2 linked regions of the Starkeya sp. ORNL1 genome follow. Each later gene encodes a partner of the first gene's protein in a complex. Links are inferred from orthologs where the notes say so. Each region holds a gene or a part of one and is shown in the gene's direction. Other genes may lie near its edges. The genes, in order: G3545_RS25280 and accD.

The links.
Region 2: the proteins of G3545_RS25280 (region 1) and accD are in contact, whole or in part, in a solved structure (PDB 8UXZ), measured with the Escherichia coli proteins. The link is inferred for Starkeya sp. ORNL1 from one-to-one orthologs.

Annotation. Positions count from the first base shown.
Region 1 is NZ_CP048834.1:5,369,422-5,379,407, forward strand. The notes cover bases 408-3,195. They hold G3545_RS25280 (acetyl-CoA carboxylase carboxyltransferase subunit alpha), read left to right. Parts: upstream 408-1,218; coding sequence 1,219-2,172; downstream 2,173-3,195. Other genes in these bases: G3545_RS25275 (LysR family transcriptional regulator), read left to right, coding at 408-1,075; G3545_RS25285 (murein L,D-transpeptidase family protein), read left to right, coding at 2,292-3,195. Outside these bases: G3545_RS25270 (peroxiredoxin-like family protein), read right to left, coding at 1-89; more of G3545_RS25275, read left to right, coding at 191-407; more of G3545_RS25285, read left to right, coding at 3,196-3,953; G3545_RS25290 (nuclear transport factor 2 family protein), read right to left, coding at 4,101-4,490; preprotein translocase subunit SecA, read right to left, coding at 4,834-7,635; G3545_RS25300 (peptidylprolyl isomerase), read left to right, coding at 7,996-8,982; G3545_RS25305 (GtrA family protein), read left to right, coding at 9,314-9,721; G3545_RS25310 (FAD-dependent oxidoreductase), read left to right, coding at 9,726-9,986. UniProt on the Escherichia coli protein: Component of the acetyl coenzyme A carboxylase (ACC) complex. First, biotin carboxylase catalyzes the carboxylation of biotin on its carrier protein (BCCP) and then the CO(2) group is transferred by the carboxyltransferase to acetyl-CoA to form malonyl-CoA.
Region 2 is NZ_CP048834.1:3,736,591-3,746,737, forward strand. The notes cover bases 7,199-10,147. They hold accD (acetyl-CoA carboxylase, carboxyltransferase subunit beta), read left to right. Parts: upstream 7,199-8,175; coding sequence 8,176-9,120; downstream 9,121-10,147. Other genes in these bases: trpB (tryptophan synthase subunit beta), read left to right, coding at 7,199-7,277; trpA (tryptophan synthase subunit alpha), read left to right, coding at 7,274-8,119; G3545_RS17805 (folylpolyglutamate synthase/dihydrofolate synthase family protein), read left to right, coding at 9,252-10,147. Also shown: sulfate ABC transporter permease subunit CysT, read right to left, coding at 1-91; thiosulfate ABC transporter substrate-binding protein CysP, read right to left, coding at 311-1,339; G3545_RS17765 (glutamine synthetase beta-grasp domain-containing protein), read right to left, coding at 1,753-2,787; G3545_RS17770 (DUF2735 domain-containing protein), read left to right, coding at 3,171-3,368; G3545_RS17775 (glutaminase), read right to left, coding at 3,539-4,468; G3545_RS17780 (DUF6790 family protein), read left to right, coding at 4,662-5,207; G3545_RS17785 (phosphoribosylanthranilate isomerase), read left to right, coding at 5,350-6,069; more of trpB, read left to right, coding at 6,066-7,198.

The DNA of each region.
Region 1 (9,986 bases):
GGTTCGTGGATCCAGCCAGGCGCGTTATAGGGCGGCCCGCCGGCTTCGAAATTGGCGCGGAAGGCGTTCAGCGTGTCTTGAAGGGCCATGGGATTGTTTCCCGGTTTGCTATTGCGATGGCCGGGAGGATGGTTCATCCATACAAATGGGAGAATGTGCCCACTTCGAAGAACATTTATATGCTAGTCAAATGAGTGATCGGCTTCAGGAACTCACGGTTTTTGTCCGCACGGCCGAGAGCGGCAGCTTCTCGCGCGCTGGCCGGGAATTGGGCCTGTCGCAGCCCTCAGTTTCGCGCATCGTCAACGAACTGGAAGCGCGGCTCGGGATTAAGCTGCTGTTGCGCACCACGCGGAGGGTGGCGCCGACCGAGGCAGGCACTACCTTCCTGGAGCGTGCCAAGCAGGTGCTCGCCGATCTCGAGGCGGCGGAGGACGCCGCACGCGGCATCGACAGCCTGCGCGGGCTGATCCGCGTCGCCATGCCGGTCACGTTCGGGGTGCGCATCGTAATCCCGTTGCTGCAGCCGTTCCTTGCCGCTAACCATTTGCTGCGACTCGACTTTGTCATAGCCGACGCGCGCACTGACCTCATTGCCGAGGGCGTCGACGTGGCGATCCGGCTCGGCGACCTCACATCGTCGGGATTCGGGGCGCGGCGCCTTGCTGTCGGGGCCCGGTTTCCGGTGGCCTCCGCACGCTATGTCGCTGCACGCGGCCAACCCATAGTGCCGTCGGACTTGCTGGGCCATGACTGTATCTTCGGCCCGGGGCCCGCCTCGCGGCGCGGCTGGAGCTTCATGCGCAACGGCGCTGCGGTCTCGATCGAACTCGAACCCCGGATCAGCATCGATTCCAGCGAGGGAATGATGGCTTGCGTCCGTGCCGGGTTTGGCGTCGCCCTCGTCTCGGAATGGATGTGCCGCGACGACCTGGCTTCCGGCGACGTGGTCCGGGTGATGGGCGATTTCGAGGTGGCGCCGCTGGCGGTGCACGCGGTCTATCCCGCCGGCCCGCACCCTTCCGCGAAGGTCCGGGCGCTGGTGGAGTATCTGTCGCGCGAGTTGGCGCGGTAGACGCGCGCGGCGGAAAGCGCGATTTGCGTCGTCACCGTCCGCCTTGACGCCGCCACCCTCTCGGGGCACAGCTTCGCGCGCCTTCGAACCGGGCGGATCACCGCCGCCCTCATCACGTCCGTATGCGAGCCCGCCGACAGCACATGCGCAGCTACCTCGATTTCGAAAAGCCCGTGGCCGAGCTGGAGGCCAAGCTCGAGGAACTGAAGACGCTCTCCGAGCAGGGCGACGCCGTCGCCATCGGCGAGGAGATCGGCCGGCTGGAGGTCAAGGCCCGCGAGGCGCTGGCCCAGCTCTATGCCAATCTCACCCCCTGGCAGAAGACGCAGGTCGCCCGCCACCCCTCGCGCCCGCATTTCTCCGACTATTCCGCGCATCTGTTCGAGGATTTCACCCCGCTCGCCGGCGACCGCAAGTTCGGCGAGGACGAGGCCATCCTCGGCGGCTTCGCCCGCTTCCGGGGGCAGGCTGTGTGCGTGATGGGCCATGAGAAGGGCTCCACCACCGAGACCCGCATCAAGCATAATTTCGGCATGGCGCGGCCCGAGGGCTACCGCAAGGCGGTGCGGCTGATGGAGCTTGCCGACCGCTTCTCATTGCCGGTGATCTCGCTGGTCGATACCGCCGGCGCCTTTCCCGGCCTCGACGCCGAGGAACGCGGCCAGGCCGAGGCAATCGCCCGCTCGACCGATGCCTGCCTGTCGCTCGGCGTTCCCAATGTCGCCGTCATCATCGGCGAGGGTGGCTCGGGCGGGGCCATCGCCATCGCCACCGCGAACCGGGTGCTGATGCTGGAACATGCGATCTACAGCGTGATCTCGCCGGAAGGTGCCGCCTCGATCCTGTGGCGCGACACCGCGAAGGCGCAGGAAGCCGCAACCAATATGCGCATCACCGCGCAGGATCTTTCGCGCTTCGGCATCATCGATTCCATCATCTCCGAGCCGCCGGGCGGCGCACACCGCGATCCCGAGGCGACGATGGATTCGGCGGCCGACGCCATCGAGGCGGCGCTCACCGATCTCGCAGGGCTCGATCCGGCGGCGCTGCGCAAGGCGCGGCGGGAGAAATTCCTTGCCATCGGCAGGGGGTTGTAGGACGTGCCTATTGAAGCTTTGACGGCGTGTCCTTGCTGCACTTGCGGTAACGAGCCGTCAAGGATAACGCTTTATTCATTAAGCTCATCGCCTCACGGGTCGGACTGAGGAGTTCTGCGTTGAGCCGCACGGAAGCTTCCCTCTTCTCCCGCACCGGGCTGGCCGGAAGGCTGCGCGCGGCCCTGCTCATTGGCGTCGGTGCGCTGGCGCTGGCCGCCTGCAACGGCTCGGGTGGTGGTGTCGGTGCCAAGGCGATGCGCCCGCTCGCGCCGGAGACCGTCGCGCTGATCGAGAAGAAGGGCATGACGCCCACCAGCCCGATCACGGTGCGCATCTTCAAGGAAGAGTCGGAGCTTGAGGTCTGGAAGCAGACCAAGGACGGCGATTACGCACTGCTCAAGACCTACCCGATCTGCCGCTGGTCGGGCGAGCTCGGACCCAAGGTGACGGAAGGTGACCGGCAGGCGCCGGAAGGCTTCTATACCATCACCCCCGGGCAGATGAACCCGAACTCCAGCTACTACCTCGCCTTCAACATGGGCTATCCCAACGCCTATGACAAAGCCTGGGGCCGTACCGGCGCGCATCTGATGGTGCATGGCGACTGCTCGTCCTCCGGCTGCTATGCCATGACCGACGAGCAGATCCAGGAGATCTTTGCGCTCGGTCGCGACAGCTTCACCGGCGGACAGCGTTCCTTCCAGGTGCAGGCCTATCCGTTCCGGATGACGCCGACCAACATGGCGCGGCATCGCAACAACCCGAACATGGCCTTCTGGCGCATGATCAAGGAAGGCTACGACACCTTCGAGATCACCAAGGCGCCGCCCAAGGTCGATGTCTGCGAGAAGCGCTACGTCTTCAACGAGACGCCGACCGACCCGAACGCCAAGTTCAACCCGACAGGCCCGTGCCCGGCTTCCACCGAGCCGGCGGACCTGGAGCAGGAGATCGCGACCAAGCGTACGCAGGATGACGCGCAGGTCGCTTCGCTGGCGCCGCGCACGCCGCTGGCGCCGGTCAAGACCGGCACCGATGGCGGCATGCACAAGGTGTTCCTGGCCAAGGTGCAGAATCCGGACAGCCTGGTGCGCACCCCCGGCACGCTGCCGCCGAATGTGCGCCCGCCGGGCCAGCCGACCGCCACCGATACGCCGCCGATCCAGACCGCCGACGCCGGGCCGGCTGCCGCGTCGCCTGCCGCTCCGACCGCCGAGGCCAGCGTCGCGCTTGCCACCGGCGTGCGTTCCGGCGTGCCGATGCCGCCGCCGCGTCCAACCGATGCGCCGGGCGGATCGCGCTCTGAGACCGTGCTGTTCGCCAATTCCGGCGCGCAGGCGCAGCCGACCGCACGGGTCGCCTCGATCGACAATTCCTCGGGTGGCGGCAACTTCCTGACCAAGCTGTTCGGCGGCGGCAGCGAGCCGGCCAGCACCGCTTCGACCACGCCGGCACCGGCCGCGTCTTCAGGCTTCTCGCTCGGCAAGTGGTTCGGCCAGAGTGATCCGGCCCCGGCACCCGCTGCTGCGCCGCCGCCTGTGGCGATGACGGCGCCGGCCGCCGACGCTCCCGCGCAAGCTGCCGTGCTGCCGACTGCGGTGCCGATTCCGCCGGCCCGCCCGTCGGTTCCCGCCGCCGCGCCGAAGCCGGTCTCCACCGCCCCGGCCGCGCCGCGGCCGGTCGCTACCGCGCAGCCGGCGCCCAGCGCTGATCAGCCGCTTTATGGCACCCAGCAACTGCCAGGCGCCGCGATCCGCTCGACCGGCGGCTTCTCGCAGTAGTTTCTTTTCCCGGCATTTGTCGTCATCCCGGAACGGCCGTCAGGCCGTATCCGGGATCGCGTGAGGTTCTCTACCTTCGTGCGATCCCGGCTCTACGGCTACGCCTCCGGCCGGACGAAGGCCCACGGGGACGGCTTGGGGATCGCCTTACGCCACCGCCGAGCAATGATTGGCGATGATTTGCCAGGCGCCGCCGTGGCTCCTGTCGTCCTGGCGTTGCCAGACGCGGGTGAAACGCAGTGCCGCCGTGAAGGGTTGGCCACCGGCACGGCCCTCGGCGTCCGCCCGCAGCGTGACCAGCACATGGGCCTCGTCGAGCCGGCGCAGCCGATACTCCGAGAAAGCCAGGCTCTCCAGCCGCAGCATTCCGTTGCGGTGCAGGTCGAGATCGTCCTGCTTGTTCAGAACCTGGCCGTTCTGGTTGGTGAAGACGAGGTCGTCGGCCAATAGCGCATCGAGCGCGGCGACGTCGCCGGCAAGCGCGGCATCGCGTAAGCGCGCCTCGCAGGCATGGATGTCGGTTTGCCAGTGCGGCACGGGCGAGCCTCCGAGAGGAGGGACGCACGCTACAGCGGCTGGAGCCGATTTGTCCCCCGCGAGACGAGAATATCGAAGGCGTCATCCCGGCCGGAGGCGCAGCCGGAGAGCCGGGATCACGTGACGAAGGTGGACCTCTTTCGGCGCGCGATCCCGGATCGGCCTTCGGCCGCCCGGGATGACGACATCCGATTTGCCGTGGACCGGTCGCGCTAGAGCATTTCCCGATCAGATGGAATCATCTGATCGAAGAGGAATTGCTCCAGCTTATTGAATCTAGAGCGCTTTCTTGTCGTTCGGATGTTTCCATCCGAACGGGAAGGGCTCTAGGCGCCGGCCAACCTTACGCGAACCGGCCGTGGCAGTGCTTGAACTTCTTGCCGGAGCCGCAGGGGCACGCCTCGTTGCGGCCGACGCGGCCCCAGGTCGAGGGATCGTTCGGATCGCGCCGCGGCGACGCCGCGTCGGCGGCAGGAGCCAGCGTCGCCTCGCGGGCGATCTCGGCGTCCGTATAGGACAGCAACTCGTCCTCGCCGGTGTCGGCATCGAGATGGTGCGCCTGCATCGGCGGCAGTTCGTCCATCGGCGGCGGCTGGGTGACGACCTCGACGCGCATCAGCTGGGCGGTGACCGCCTCGCGCAGGCTGGAGAGCATTGCCTCGAACAGCTGGAAGGCTTCCGACTTGTACTCGTTCAGCGGATCACGCTGGGCATAGCCGCGCAGACCGATGACCTGGCGCAGATGGTCGAGCGTGACCAGATGCTCGCGCCAGAGATGGTCCAGCGTCTGCAGCAGGATCGATTTCTCGACATAGCGCATGATGTCCGGGCCGTATTGCGCGACCTTGGCGGCCATCGCTTCGTCGGCCCGGCGCAGGATGCGCTCGCGCATCTCCTCGTCGGCGATGCCTTCCTCGTGGCCCCAGTCGACCACCGGCAGATCGAGGCCGAGCACGCGGCGCAGCTCCTCGGCGAGGCCTGCCGTGTCCCACTGCTCGGGATAGGCGGTCGGCGGCACATATTTGGTGACGAGGTCCTCGACCACGCCATGGCGCATTTCGGCGACCGTCTCGGCGACGTCCTCGTCCTGCATCAGCTCGACGCGCTGCTCGAACACCACCTTGCGCTGGTCGTTCATGACGTCGTCGTATTTCAGCAGGTTCTTGCGGATGTCGTAGTTGCGCGCCTCGACCTTCTGCTGCGCCTTCTCCAGCGCCTTGTTGATCCAGGGATGGACGATGGCCTCGCCTTCCTTCAGGCCGAGGCGCTGCAGCATGCCGTCGAGCCGGTCGGAGCCGAAGATGCGCATCAGGTCGTCTTCGAGCGACAGGAAGAAATGCGAATGGCCGGGGTCGCCCTGGCGGCCGGAGCGGCCGCGCAGCTGGTTGTCGATACGGCGGCTTTCATGCCGCTCGGTGCCGATGACATAGAGCCCGCCGGCCTCGAGCGCCCGCTTCTTCAGCTTGGCGATCTCGTCGCGGATCGCCTGCTCGGCCGCGTTGCGCTGCTCGCCTTCCGGCATGTCGGCAAGCTCGTGGCCGATGCGCATGTCGGCATTGCCGCCGAGCTGGATGTCGGTGCCGCGGCCGGCCATGTTGGTGGCGATGGTGATGGCGCCGGGCACGCCGGCCTGCGCCACGATGTAGGATTCCTGCTCGTGGTGGCGGGCGTTCAGCACCGCGAACACCTTGTCCTCGGTCTGGCCCTGGTCGCCGTCATAGAGCGGGCGGAAGGCGTCCGGATCGGTGAAGTCCTTCTGCTTGAAGCCGCGCTTCTTCAGAAGTTCGGCGAGCAGTTCGGACTTCTCGATCGAGGTGGTGCCGACCAGCACCGGCTGGCCGCGCTTCTTGCAGTCGTCGATCAACTCGATGATGGCGTTGTATTTTTCGCCGGCGGTCCGGTAGACCTCGTCATCGTCGTCGACACGGGCGACGGGCAGATTGGTCGGGATCTCGATCACTTCCAGGCGGTAGATATCGCCGAACTCGGCCGCTTCGGTGTTGGCCGTGCCGGTCATGCCCGCCAGCTTCTCGTACATGCGGAAATAGTTCTGGAAGGTGATGGAGGCGAGCGTCTGGTTCTCCGGCTGGACCTGCACGCGCTCCTTGGCTTCCAGCGCCTGGTGGAGGCCTTCGGAATAGCGGCGGCCCGGCATCATGCGGCCGGTGAACTCGTCGATGATGACCACTTCGTCATTGCGGACGATGTAGTCCTTGTCGCGCTGGAACAGCGTGTGGGCCCTGAGGCCCTGGTTGACATGGTGCACCACCGAGACGTTCTCGATGTCGTAGAGGCTGTCGGACTTCAGCTGCCCAGCATCGCGCAGCAGCTGCTCCATCTTCTCCATGCCGGCTTCGGTGAGGGAGACCGAGCGCTGCTTTTCGTCGACGTCGTAGTCCTCCTTCGACAGCCGGGGAATGAAGGTGTCGATGGTGTTGTAGAACTCCGAGCGGTCGTCGAGCGGGCCGGAGATGATGAGCGGGGTGCGCGCCTCGTCGATCAGGATCGAGTCCACCTCGTCGACCACGGCATAATGGTGCGGACGCTGCACCATGGCGCCGAGCTCGTACTTCATGTTGTCGCGCAGATAGTCGAAGCCGAGCTCGTTATTGGTGGCGTAGGTGACGTCGCAGGCATAGGCCGCGCGGCGCTCGTCGTCGTCCATGCCGTGGACGATGATGCCGACGGTGAGGCCGAGGAATTTATAGACCCGGCCCATCCATTCGGCGTCGCGCTTGGCGAGGTAGTCGTTCACCGTGACGACGTGCACGCCCTTGCCGGTCAGCGCGTTGAGATAGACCGTGGTGGTCGCCACCAGCGTCTTGCCTTCACCGGTGCGCATCTCGGCGATGCCGCGCTCGTGCAGCACCATGCCGCCGATCAGCTGGACGTCGAAATGCCGCTGGCCGAGCGCGCGCCTGGCCGCCTCGCGCACCGTGGCGAAGGCCGGCACCAGGAGGTCTTCAAGGTCGGTGCCCTCGGCGAGCTGCTTGCGGAAGGCGTCAGTGCGCGCCCGCAATGCTTCGTCGGACAGCGCCGCGACTTCCGGTTCCAGGGCATTGATGGCGGCGACTTTCGGCTGGTAACCGCGCACCCGGCGGTCATTGGCCGATCCGAAAAGCTTTCGCGCAATGGCGCCGAGCATCGTGCTTCCAATCCACGTCCCGTCGGGGCAGAGAAGGGCGCGGCGGTGACGGGCCGCCGAGCCCCGTTTAGCGATCAACCGGTCAGCCAACCGATCGAGACGGCATTTGCGGCCGAAATGGGTCCGTCGGTCATGCCGGGTGCGTGTGATAGCGCGGTCCGGTAACATAAATGCGAGCGCGCGGGAGGGCCCGCGCGGCGTGCCACACTTATGAACGGGTTTGGGGGTTGTCAATCGCGGGCGGGCGTGCTTGCCAGAAGGGCGCGCCTCCTGCACCCCCCGCTTGCAACGCCGGCCGGACTGGGCCAGCTTTCGCCGCCCGAAACGCGGACCACCGCAAACCTCCAAGGACAGGCATCCATGACATTCCGTTCCCCGCGTGCCGCGTTCGCCGCCGCGCTTCTTAGCGCCGCCGCGCTCGGCGTCGCCGCGCTGCCCGCCCATGCACAGAGCCCGGCGCCTGCCACTCCGCCGGCGGCCGCTGCGCCTGCCCCCGGAGCCACTGACGCCGATCCCGTGCTGGCGCGGGTGAACGGCATCGAGATCAAGAAGTCCGACCTCACCATCGCCGAGGACGAGCTCGGCGGCAGCCTGCCGCCGCAGCTCCAGGGGCCGGCCCGCCAGGAATATGTGCTCGGCTTCCTGATCGACCTCACCGCGCTCGCCCAGTCGGCCGAGGCCGACAAGCTCGACCAGGCGCCGGAATTTGCCCAGCAGCTCGCTTTCGCCAAGAAGCGCCTGCTGATGCAGGCCGCGCTCTCCAAGGCCACCAAGGCGGCGGTGAGCGATGCCGAGCTGAAGAAGACCTATGACGAAGCGCTGAAGCAGCAGAAGCCGGAAGAGGAAGTGCGCGCCCGCCACATCCTGTTCCGCGTCGAGGATCCGAAGGATGAGAAGGCGTCGGCTGCCGCCGAGGCCAAGGCCAAGGACGTGGAAGCCAAGCTGAAGAAGGGCGAGGATTTCGCCAAGCTTGCCTCCGCGCTCACCGAGGATCCCTCGGGCAAGGAGAATGGCGGCGATCTCGGCTACTTCACCAAGGACCAGATGGTGCCGGAATTCGCCGACAAGGCGTTCGCGATGAAGCCGGGCGAGGTTTCCGAGCCGGTGAAGACGCAGTTCGGCTGGCATGTCATCAAGCTCGAGGACAAGCGCCAGAAGCCGCTGCCGAGCTTCGATGACGTGAAGCCGCAGATCGAGCAGTTCCTCGCCCAGAAGGCGCAGGCCGAGGCGGTGCAGAAGGTCCGCGACGCTGCCAAGGTGGAAAAGACCACCGCCGCGCCGAGCCCGGCCGACCTGCTTCCGAAGACCGACGCGCCGGCCGCCCCGGCACAAGCGCCGAAGCCGTGATGTGACGCGAGGCGGCGGGCTGGTGGGCTCGCCGCTGCTCGGGTGAGACGAATGCTTGAGCGCGTTCCCTCACGGGGCGCGCTCAAATCGTTTTGGGGACACGGCGGTGGGCATCCTTCGAGGCCCGCCTGCGGCGGGCACCTCAGGATGACGTAGCGTTAAATAACCACGTCATCCTGAGGTGCGAGCGTAGCGAGCCTCGAAGGATGCTCAAGCAGAGCGCCTTCCCCAACAACCCGTTAATCATCGCGCGACATCTCGCCGATCGCGCGGCGGGATTTTTAACGGATAGTCTGCAAAACACCCGCCAGCCCCAACATTCCAAAGCCCCATGGAACCGATCATCTCGACTGCGAAAGCCCTGCTGCAGCGGCGTGTCGTGCGGTTCCTCGTCGTCGGCGTGGCGAGCAGCCTCGCCTATGTCGGCATGATGTCGCTGATGGTCGACGGGCTCGGGCGCGGCATCGTGACCGGGGCCATCGCCGGCTTCATTCTGGGCACGCTGGTGTCCTATGCTGGCAACAGCCTGTGGACCTTCGAAGCGGCGATGGACGCGCGCACCTTCACCCGCTTCTGGATCGTGGTCGGCGCCGGCTTCGTGCTGAACTGGCTGATGGCTTTGGGCCTCGCCTCGCTCGGCGTGCACCATCTGCTCGTCAGCCTGGTGATCCTCACCACCGTGCCGATTTTCAATTATGCCTGCCACTCGCTATGGACCTACCGGACGGCGGCGGGTTAGGCGCATGGGAAGCGTCGACGCGCTGGTCATCGGTGGTGGGTTCTTCGGCTGCGAGATCGCGGTCGAACTGCGCCGCCTCGGCTTTGCGCGTGTGATGCTGTGCGAGCGGGAGGCCGGCCTGCTGCGCCGCGCCTCCTATGTGAACCAGGCGCGGGTGCATAACGGCTACCACTATCCCCGCTCGCTCTCGACCGCCGAGCGCTCGCGGGCGAATTTCGAACGCTTCGTCGCCGATTACGGCTTCGCCGTGCGCACCGACATGGTG
Region 2 (10,147 bases), 1.6 Mb from region 1 along the record:
CCAGCGCGCCGAGCGGCAGCAGCACGATCAGGCTGAGATAGAGCAGTGTGATGCCGAGGGAGAGCGGGAAGCCCGGTATGACGCGGCTCAACGAACGGGCTCCTGCACGGGCGCCCCGGGCGGGGCAACTACCAACCCGTCATCCCCGGGCTTGTCCCGGGGATCTCGGCTACTGACGAACGATCGCTCTCCCCGGAATCGAGATGGCCGGGACAAGCCCGGCCATGACGGCGTGAGGACGGCAAACCTCGTCCCCTATAGCGTCGACGCGGCGGCGCGTCACCTTCCGACGGTATTTAGTCCGCGGAGTTCACGGCGCGACGAACAGGGTCTCGAGCTTGCCGCCGGAGGCGAAGTGCACCTTCTGCACCTTGTCCCAGCCGCCGAGCACGTCCTCGACCTTCACCAGCTTCACCGGCGCGAACTTCGCCTTGAACTGGTCGGCGACCTTCTGGTCGACCACGCGGTTGTTGAACTCGGCGGCGATGGTCTGGCCTTCCGGCGAATAGAGCCAGTTCAGATAGTCGGTCGCGACCTGACGCGAGCCGCGCTTGTCGACCACCTTGTCGACCACCGCGGCGGGGAATTCGGCGAGCAGGCTCACCGGCGGCACCACGACCACGAAGTCCTTGTCCTTATAGGCATCGCGCACGCCCAGCACCTCGGATTCGAAGGTGATGAGCACGTCGCCCTGCTCACGCTCGACAAAGGTGGTGGTCGAGCCGCGCCCGCCGGTGTCGAACACCACGACGTTCGACAGCAGCTTCTTGGCGAAGGCGTCGGCCTTGGCCTCGTCGCCCTTGAACTTGTCGAGCGCGAAGGCATAGGCGGCGAGATAGGTGTAGCGCGCATTGCCCGAGGTCTTCGGATTGGGGAAGACCAGCTTGACGTCGTCACGGACCAGATCGTCCCAGTCCTTCACGCCCTTGGGGTTGCCCTTGCGCACCAGAAAGGCCGGGAAGGAGTACCAGGGCGAGCCGGCATTCGGCAGCCGGGTCTGCCAGTCCTTGGCGACATAACCCTTGTCGACCAGGAAGGTGATGTCGGTGATCTGGTTGAAGGTAACGACGTCCGCCTCCAGCCCCTCGACGATGGAGCGTGCCTGCTTGGAGGTGCCGGCGTGGCTCTGGTTCACCTTGATGTCCTTGCCGCTCTTGGCCTTGTAGGCCGGCTCGAACTTCTTGTTGATGGCCTCGAACACTTCCCGGGCGACGTCGTACGAGGCGTTGAGGATCGAGCCCGGCTGGTCGGCCGCGAAGGCGATGCCAGGGGTGAAGCCGGCAGCGAGTACGGGGGTGAGGGCAGCGGCGGCAAGGAGGTGGCGGCGCGACAGGCGCATGGTGATCTCCAGGGGCAATTCATCTGAATTATTGTGTGAAATAAGATATTTCACAATTAGAGCTGTCTAACATGAAGATTGTCGCGACGGAAGGGGGAGTCGGCGCGTGCATCATCGCCGAGGTCCGCCACAGGCGGCTTCGGATAATGCTCGGGCGGCGCCACGGTCCCTTCCACCACGCCGTCATCCCGGACGGCCGCAGGCCGATCCGGGATCGCGGGAAGGTGTGATGCAGGGACTTCACGCGATCCCGGCTCTCCGCTTCGCTGCGGCCGGGATGACGAGTGGTTTGGGGGCGGAAGAAGAAGGCGCGGCGAGCGTCAAATGGTGCTCAAGCCAGGCGCAGCGGGCGTATCAGCCCCAAAAGAAAACCCCGGCATCGGCCAAGCCGATGCCGGGGTCCTTGTCACCTGTCACGCAGCCGCTGCGGCAGCGACCGACACGGTCGAGATGGTCTTCAGGATCTGCGAGGCGATGGCGTAGGGGTCGCCCTGGGAGTTCGGGCGGCGATCCTCGAGATAGCCCTTATAGTCATTGCGGATGAAGCTGTGCGGGACGCGGATCGAGGCGCCGCGATCGGCGACGCCGTAGCTGAACTTGTTCCACGGCGCCGTTTCATGCTTGCCGGTCAGGCGCAGATGGTTGTCCGGGCCATAGACCGAGATGTGGTCGTCGAGGTTCTCCGCGAACGCCGCCATCAGCTTCTCGAAATACTCCTTGCCGCCGACTTCGCGCATATAGGAGGTCGAGAAATTGGCGTGCATGCCGGAGCCGTTCCAGTCGGTGTCGCCGAGCGGCTTGCAGTGATACTCGATGTCGATGCCGTACTTCTCGGTCAGGCGCTGCAGCAGGTAGCGCGCCATCCACACCTCGTCGGCGGCCTTCTTGGAGCCCTTGCCGAAGATCTGGAATTCCCACTGGCCCTTCGCCACTTCGGCATTGATGCCTTCATGGTTGATGCCGGCGGCGAGGCAAAGGTCGAGATGCTCCTCGACGATCTTGCGGGCGACGTCGCCGACGTTCGAGTAGCCGACGCCGGTGTAGTACGGGCCCTGCGGGGCGGGATAGCCGGCGGTCGGGAAGCCGAGCGGGCGGCCGTCCTTGTAGAAGAAATATTCCTGCTCGAAGCCGAACCAGGCGCCCTCGTCATCGAGGATGGTGGCGCGCTTGTTGGAAGCATGCGGCGTGACGCCATCCGGCATCATGACTTCGCACATCACCAGCGCGCCATTGGTGCGGGCCGGATCCGGATAGACGGCGACGGGCTTCAGCACGCAATCCGAGCTGCGGCCTTCGGCCTGCATGGTCGAGGAGCCGTCAAAGCCCCAGAGCGGCAGCTGATCGAGCGTCGGGAACTCGGCAAATTCCTTGATCTGCGTCTTGCCACGCAGATTGGGGACGGGCGTGTAGCCGTCCAGCCATATGTACTCAAGCTTGTACTTTGTCATTGCGGGTCTCTCATAAGCTGATGACGCGAACTCTGGAAAAACCTGATGCGTGTCCGGCCGCCACCGGCTGAAGCCTTGGAAGCATTTACCGTGCCATCGGCACCGCTGAACCGCGTGCGGCCCCGGCGTTCCGAATTCCACAAGGGCGCGCAACAAGGCGACGGTTCGGAAAGCCCATGGAGCGTGTGCAATGCAGCAGACGTCGACAGCAACGATTAGTCACGGGCAAGAATGCTAGCCAAAGAAGCATGGAGAGACATGCTGATATTGTAGGCAGCATGTGATTTTAAATGAGGCAATCTGCGCAAAGCGGGAGCAAAACGTGCTATATCGACGTTAAGGGCTGACGCGTGAACGCGCAGCATTCAACGGAGATACAGACGATGACTATGACTTCCTATGGCGGCAGCGCCAAGATTTACGAATTCCCCAAGGGTGGCCGGGCCGGCCTCATCAGCCGTCGCGAAGACCCCAAGAGCGCTGCCGCGCCTGTCGCGCCGCGCTTTGCCGACGCTGCATTCGGCGGCAGCTGGTATCATGAAGAGGCCGTGCGGGACGCCGAGCGTCCGACCAAGCGCTAGTTCGCGCGCAGCTGCCCGATGATTCGCAAAACGGACGCCTGCAGCACAGCCATGCATAAATGAGAGGGCCGGCGCCCACAGCCCGGCCCTCTTTGCTTTTGCGGTGCGCCGCAGCGATGTGCCGAAAATATGTACAATTGCGATGCATGCCGAATCACGCGGCCCATTACCTAAGCACCGAAAATCGACCAGCCCAGCCGTTTTGTCAGCGCTTCGAGTGCGATGCGGCCGAGATGGGAATTGCCTGAGGCGTCCAGCCCCGGCGACCACACCGCGATCGACGCCTTGCCCGGCGCGATCGCCAATATGCCCCCGCCCACCCCGCTCTTGCCCGGCAGGCCGACCCGGTAGGCGAACTCTCCGGAGCCGTCATAATGGCCGCAGGTGAGCATCACCGCATTGATGCGCCGGGCCCGCTCCGGAACGACGACGGAGCGCCCGGTGGTGGGGTTGCGGCCCTGATGGGCGAGGAAACGTCCGGCCATGGCGAGCTGCCGGCACGACATGGCGATGGCGCAATGGTGGAAATAGACGCCGAGCGTGAAGTCCACGGGGTTTTCCAGCACGCCGAACGACTTCATGTAATTGGCCAGCGCCGCATTGCGGAAGCCGGTACGGCGCTCGGAGGCGGCCACCGCCTCGTCGATCGCGATGGTCTCGTCATCGGCGAGGAACTGCAGGAAGCGCAATATCTCGCCCAGCGCCTCGCGCGGCTGGTGGCCCGACAGGATCAGGTCGGTCACCGCGATGGCGCCGGCATTGATGAACGGGTTGCGCGGGATGCCGTGCTCATACTCCAGCTGGATGATGGAGTTGAAGGCGCTGCCGGACGGCTCGCGGCCGACCCGCTGCCATAGCCGGTCGCCGGCCTTGCCGAGCGCCAGCGTCAGGGTGAAGACCTTGGAGATGCTCTGGATCGAGAACGGCGTCTCGGCGTCACCGCCCAGCGCGACATTGCCGTCGGCATCGATGACTGCGAGACCGAAGGCATTGGCATCGGCCCGCGCCAATTCGGGAATATAGGTCGCGACCTCGCCGCGGTCGGGACGCTGGCGCATCTCCTCGGCGATTTCCTTCACGACAAGGTCGAGATCGGGCACGGGCTCACTCACGTAGCAGGGATGAGGTGGGATGCTGGCACACTGCCATGCGCCCGTCGCTTTGTTGAGCGGTCGCCGGGTCGCGCCTGCCCGCGTGGAGACCGCAACGTTTCTGGCTGATCACGGCGCTCACATTCAATGGTACTATATTCAGCATCAGGACAGCGCCGGGACAACCCGAACGGGGACGAACATGAGAAGCGTCATCGAGGCCGCGATCGTCTTCATCGTATCGAATTATTCGTTCACCTTCCTGGTCATCGGCCTGCTGTTCGCGCTCGCCGCCATCGCCCGGGCAGAAAAACCGGTCGGCACGCCGCTCATCATCGAAAAGCTGCTTGCCTGGCACGTGTTCTGGGTCATCGGCGTCGGGAATTTCTACAATTTCGTCATGCATGCGTTCTTCGGGAAGATGTCGGCCGCCTTCATCGGCTGGGCCGATAGCCCGTTCCAGCTCGAAGTAGGGACGGCAAGCCTTGGCTTTGCCGTCGTCGGCTTCCTCGCGGCGTTCCGAAGCTTCGATCTGCGCCTTGCCGCCATCCTCGGTCCGAGCGTGTTCACGCTGGGCGCCGCGGCGGGGCATGTGTACCAGATGGTGACGGAACACAATTTCGCGCCGGGCAATGCCGGCGTCATCTTCTATATGGACATCGTCATCCCGCTCTTCGGCTTCCTGCTGTTGTGGCTGCAGCACCGTTCCACACGCGCGGCGACCGGCAGGCAGCTGGCGAACGGGTGACGGCGAGGCGGCGCGAGAGGTTCGGCCTGGGTGCGGCGCGGCCGGCTCGCGCCGGCCATGGGTCCGGGGCGCCGAGGCACGTGCCTGCTCGCTTCCTGCCCCAAATTCGTGCTAGGTCGCGTTTTCCGAGGAGACGGCTAAGGTGGCCATCGAGATCAAGATCTGCGGCCTGAAGACCTTCGACGCGCTCGATGCCGCGCTCGGGGCGGGTGCGGATTTGGTCGGCGTGGTCTTCTTCCCGAAGAGCCCGCGCAATATCGATCTCGCCACCGGCGCGGCGCTGACGGAGCATGCGCGCGGCAAGGCCGGCGTTGCGGCCTTGAGCGTCGATGCCGACGACGCCCTCCTCGAAGCCATCGCGCGTGAGGTCAAGCCGGACGTGTTCCAGCTCCATGGCGAGGAGAGCCCGGAGCGCGTCGCGCAGATCCGCGCGCGCTTCGGCATTCCGGTGATGAAGGCGATCGGTGTTGCCGGGCCGGCAGACATCGCCCGCGTGCCGCTCTATGCCCCGGTTGCCGACCGGCTGCTGCTCGATGCCAAGGCGCCGGCCGGCGCCAGGCATCCCGGTGGCAATGGCCTGGTGTTCGACTGGAACCTGATCGCGAACTCCGATGCTCCGCTTGACCTCGCCAAGCCCTTCATGCTCTCAGGCGGCCTGACCCCTGAGAATGTCGGCGAGGCCATCAGGCTGACGCGGGCGCGGGCGGTCGACGTATCGTCGGGTGTGGAGAGCGCGCCCGGCGTGAAGGATCCGGCACGGATCGTCGCCTTCATTCAAGCCGCGCGGGCCGCCATCTGTGAGGCTCGCCGCGAAACCGACCCTGCCGAGGCTTCGGCCAAAGAGATGAGTGCCCATTCGTGAACGCACCGAATTCCTTCCGCACCGGCCCCGACGAGAGCGGGCATTTCGGCATTTTCGGCGGACGCTTCGTCGCCGAGACGCTGATGCCGCTGATCCTCGACCTGGAGGCCGCCTACAAGGAAGCCAAGGCGGACCCGGCCTACAAGGCGGAGATGGACGCCGGGCTGAAGCATTATGTCGGCCGCCCCAGCCCGCTCTATTTCGCCGAGCGGCTGACCGAGCATCTCGGTGGCGCGCGCATCTATCTGAAGCGCGAGGAGCTGAACCACACCGGCTCGCACAAGGTGAACAATGTGCTCGGCCAGATCCTGCTCGCCCGCCGCATGGGCAAGCAGCGGATCATCGCCGAGACCGGCGCCGGCCAGCACGGCGTCGCCACCGCGACGCTCTGCGCGCGCTACGGCCTCGAATGCGTGGTCTATATGGGCGCGGTCGACGTCGCCCGGCAGGCGCCGAACGTGTTCCGCATGCAGATGCTCGGCGCCACCGTGGTGCCGGTGCAGTCGGGCTCCAAGACCCTCAAGGACGCCATGAACGAGGCGCTCCGCGACTGGGTCACCAATGTCCATTCGACCTTCTACTGCATCGGCACGGTGGCCGGCCCGCATCCCTATCCGGGCATGGTGCGCGACTTCCAGTCGGTGATCGGCAACGAGACCCGCCTGCAGATACTGGAAGCCGAAGGCCGGCTCCCTGACAGCCTGATCGCCTGCATCGGCGGCGGCTCCAATGCCATGGGGCTGTTCCACCCCTTCCTCGACGATCCGGAAGTGGCGATCTACGGCGTCGAGGCGGCCGGGCATGGCATTTCCTCGGGCCTCCACGCCGCCTCGCTGACCGGCGGTCGCCCGGGCGTGCTGCACGGCAACCGCACCTATTTGCTAATGGACGATGACGGCCAGATCGCCGAGGCGCATTCCATCTCGGCCGGCCTCGACTATCCAGGCATCGGGCCGGAGCACTCCTGGCTGCACGATATCGGCCGGGTGAACTACATCTCCGCGACCGACGAGGAGGCGCTCGCCGCCTTCCAGTTGCTGTCCCGGCTCGAGGGCATCATCCCGGCGCTGGAGCCGGCGCATGCCATCGCCAAGGTGATGGAGATCGCCCCAACGCTGCCGAAGGACCATGTGATGGTGGTCTCGCTCTCCGGGCGCGGCGACAAGGACATTCCCCAGGTCGCCGAAATCCTCGGGAGCCGTGCATGACCACCACCACTCGCCTCGACGCCCGCTTCCGCGCCTGCGCCGACCAGGGCCGCGCCGCGCTGGTCACCTTCACCACCGCCGGCGATCCCGACTACGACACCTCGCTCGAACTGCTGCGGGCGCTGCCGGCGGCCGGAGCCGACGTCATCGAGCTCGGCGTGCCGTTCACCGACCCGATGGCTGACGGTCCGGCGATCCAGGCGGCAGGCTTGCGCGCGCTGAAGGCGGGCCAGACGCTGGCGAAGACACTGGCCATGGTGCGCGCCTTCCGCGAGGAAGACGACGCCACGCCCATCGTGCTGATGGGCTATTACAATCCGATCTACATCTATGGCGTCGATCGCTTCCTCGTCGACGCCCGCGAGGCCGGGGTCGACGGGCTGATCGTCGTCGACCTGCCGCCGGAAGAAGACACCGAATTGTGCCTGCCGGCGCTGGACGCCGGGCTCGCCTTCATCCGCCTCGCCACCCCGACCACCGACGACAAGCGCCTGCCGGCGGTGCTCGCGAACACGGCGGGCTTTGTCTATTACGTCTCGATCACCGGTATCACCGGCGCGGCGACCCCGCAGCCGGACCTCGTGGCCGCCGCCGTCGCCCGCATCAAGCGTCACACGCCGCTGCCGGTTGCGGTCGGCTTCGGCGTGAGGACCCCGGCCCAGGCCGCGGCGATCGCGCAGAATGCGGACGGCGTGGTGGTCGGCTCGGCCCTGATCGACGTGATGCGCGCCAGCCTCGACGAAGAGGGCCGGGCGACCGAGTTGTCGGTGCCGTGCGTCACCACGCTGGTGCGCTCGCTGGCCGATGCGGTTGCCGACGCCCGCAAGGTTGCCGCGGAGTAGCGGCAGGACTAAATGAGGCGGGCGCGCGAGCGGCGCGTCCGGCCGGGAGCACTGCCTTGAACTGGATCTCCAACGTCGTCCGCCCGAAGATCAACAGCTTCCTGAACCGCCGGGAAGTGCCGGAAAATCTCTGGGTGAAATGCCCGGAGACCGGGCAGATGGTGTTCCACAAGGATCTCGAAGCCAATCTCCATGTGATACCGGGTTCCGGCTATCACATGCGCATGGAGCCGATGGCGCGGCTACGCTCGGTCTTCGACGGCGGCAAATGGTACGACGTCGCGCTGCCTTCGGTGGCCGCCGATCCGCTGAAATTCCGCGATGAAAAGCGCTATGTCGACCGGCTGAAGGACGCACGCGCCAAGACCGGCGCGCAGGACGCGGTGAAGGTCGGCTATGGCAAGCTCGACGGCCTCGCGGTGACCGTCGCGGTGCAGGATTTCGGCTTCATGGGCGGCTCGCTCGGCATGGCGGCCGGCGAGGCCGTCGTCACCGGGCTCGAGACCGCCGCCTCGCGCGGCACGCCCTTCATCATCTTCGCGTGCGGCGGCGGGATGCGCATGCAGGAAGGCATCCTCTCGCTGATGCAGATGCCGCGCACCACCTGCGCGGTGCAGGAACTGCGCGAGGCGAAACTTCCTTATATTGTCGTTCTCACCAACCCGACCACCGGCGGCATCACGGCCTCCTACGCCATGCTGGGCGACATCCAGATCGCCGAGCCGGGCGCGCTGATCGGCTTTGCCGGCCCGCGCGTCATCGAGCAGACCATCCGCGAGAAGCTGCCCGAGGGCTTCCAGCGCGCCGAATATCTGCGCGACCACGGCATGGTCGACATGGTGGTGCACCGCCACGACATGCGCGCCACGCTGGCACGGCTTTGCCGCCTGCTGATGCGCGTGCCGCAGCCGGCGGTCGTCACCACCGAGACGCCGCATACCGAGCCGGTCGTGCCCGAGACGGCCGCGCTCCCGGCACCGGCCGCCGTGGCCGCGCAGTAGAGGATGTTCCGCAAAAGTTGGAGACTTTTGCGATGAGAACATGCTCCAGCTCATTGAATCTAGAGCACCATCTTATCGCGGATAGAATCATCCGCGATAAGATGGTGCTCTAACTTGCAGGGGATCAGCGCATGGCCGTGCCGGCCGCATCCGGCCCGTCCGGCTCAGGCGAGCCGCGGACCACGGACATCATACTGGAGCGCCTGCTGGCGCTGCATCCGAAGCTGATCGACCTCTCGCTCGATCGGATGTGGCGGCTGCTGGAGCGGCTCGACCATCCCGAACGCCGCGTGCCGCCGGTGATCCATGTCGCCGGCACCAATGGCAAGGGCTCGACCGTCGCCTTCATGCGCGCGGTGCTGGAAGCCGCCGGCAAGCGCGTCCACGTCTACACCTCCCCGCATCTGGTGCGCTTCAATGAGCGCATCCGCCTCGCCGGGCGGCTGGTCGACGAGCCGCGCCTGGCGGAAGCGCTCGACCGCGTCGAGAAAGCCAATGACGGCGCGCCGATCACCTTCTTCGAGATCACCACGGCCGCGGCCTTCCTGCTGTTCGCCGAGGAGCCGGCGGACGTGCTGCTGCTGGAGGTCGGCCTCGGCGGGCGGCTCGACGCCACCAATGTGATCGAGCGGCCGCTCACCACCGTCATCACCCCGGTCTCGATCGACCATGTCGAATTTCTCGGTGACACAATCGCCGCCATCGCCGTCGAGAAGGCCGGCATCCTGAAGCGCGGCGTGCCGGCCGTGCTCGGCCGGCAACCCCGCGAGGCCTTGCGTGCCATCGAGCGACAAGCGGCGCGCGTCGGTGCGTCGCTCACCATCATGGGCGAGCAGTTCCAGGCGCATGAGGAAGGCGGCCGGCTGATCGTCGCCGACGAGAACGGCCTGCTCGATCTGCCGCGCCCGCGCCTGATCGGCCCGCACCAGATCGAGAATGCCGGCCTCGCGGTCGCGGCACTGCGGATGGCGGGATTGAAACTGCCGGTCCGTGCTTTCGAGGAAGGGGTACGCGCGGCGGAATGGCC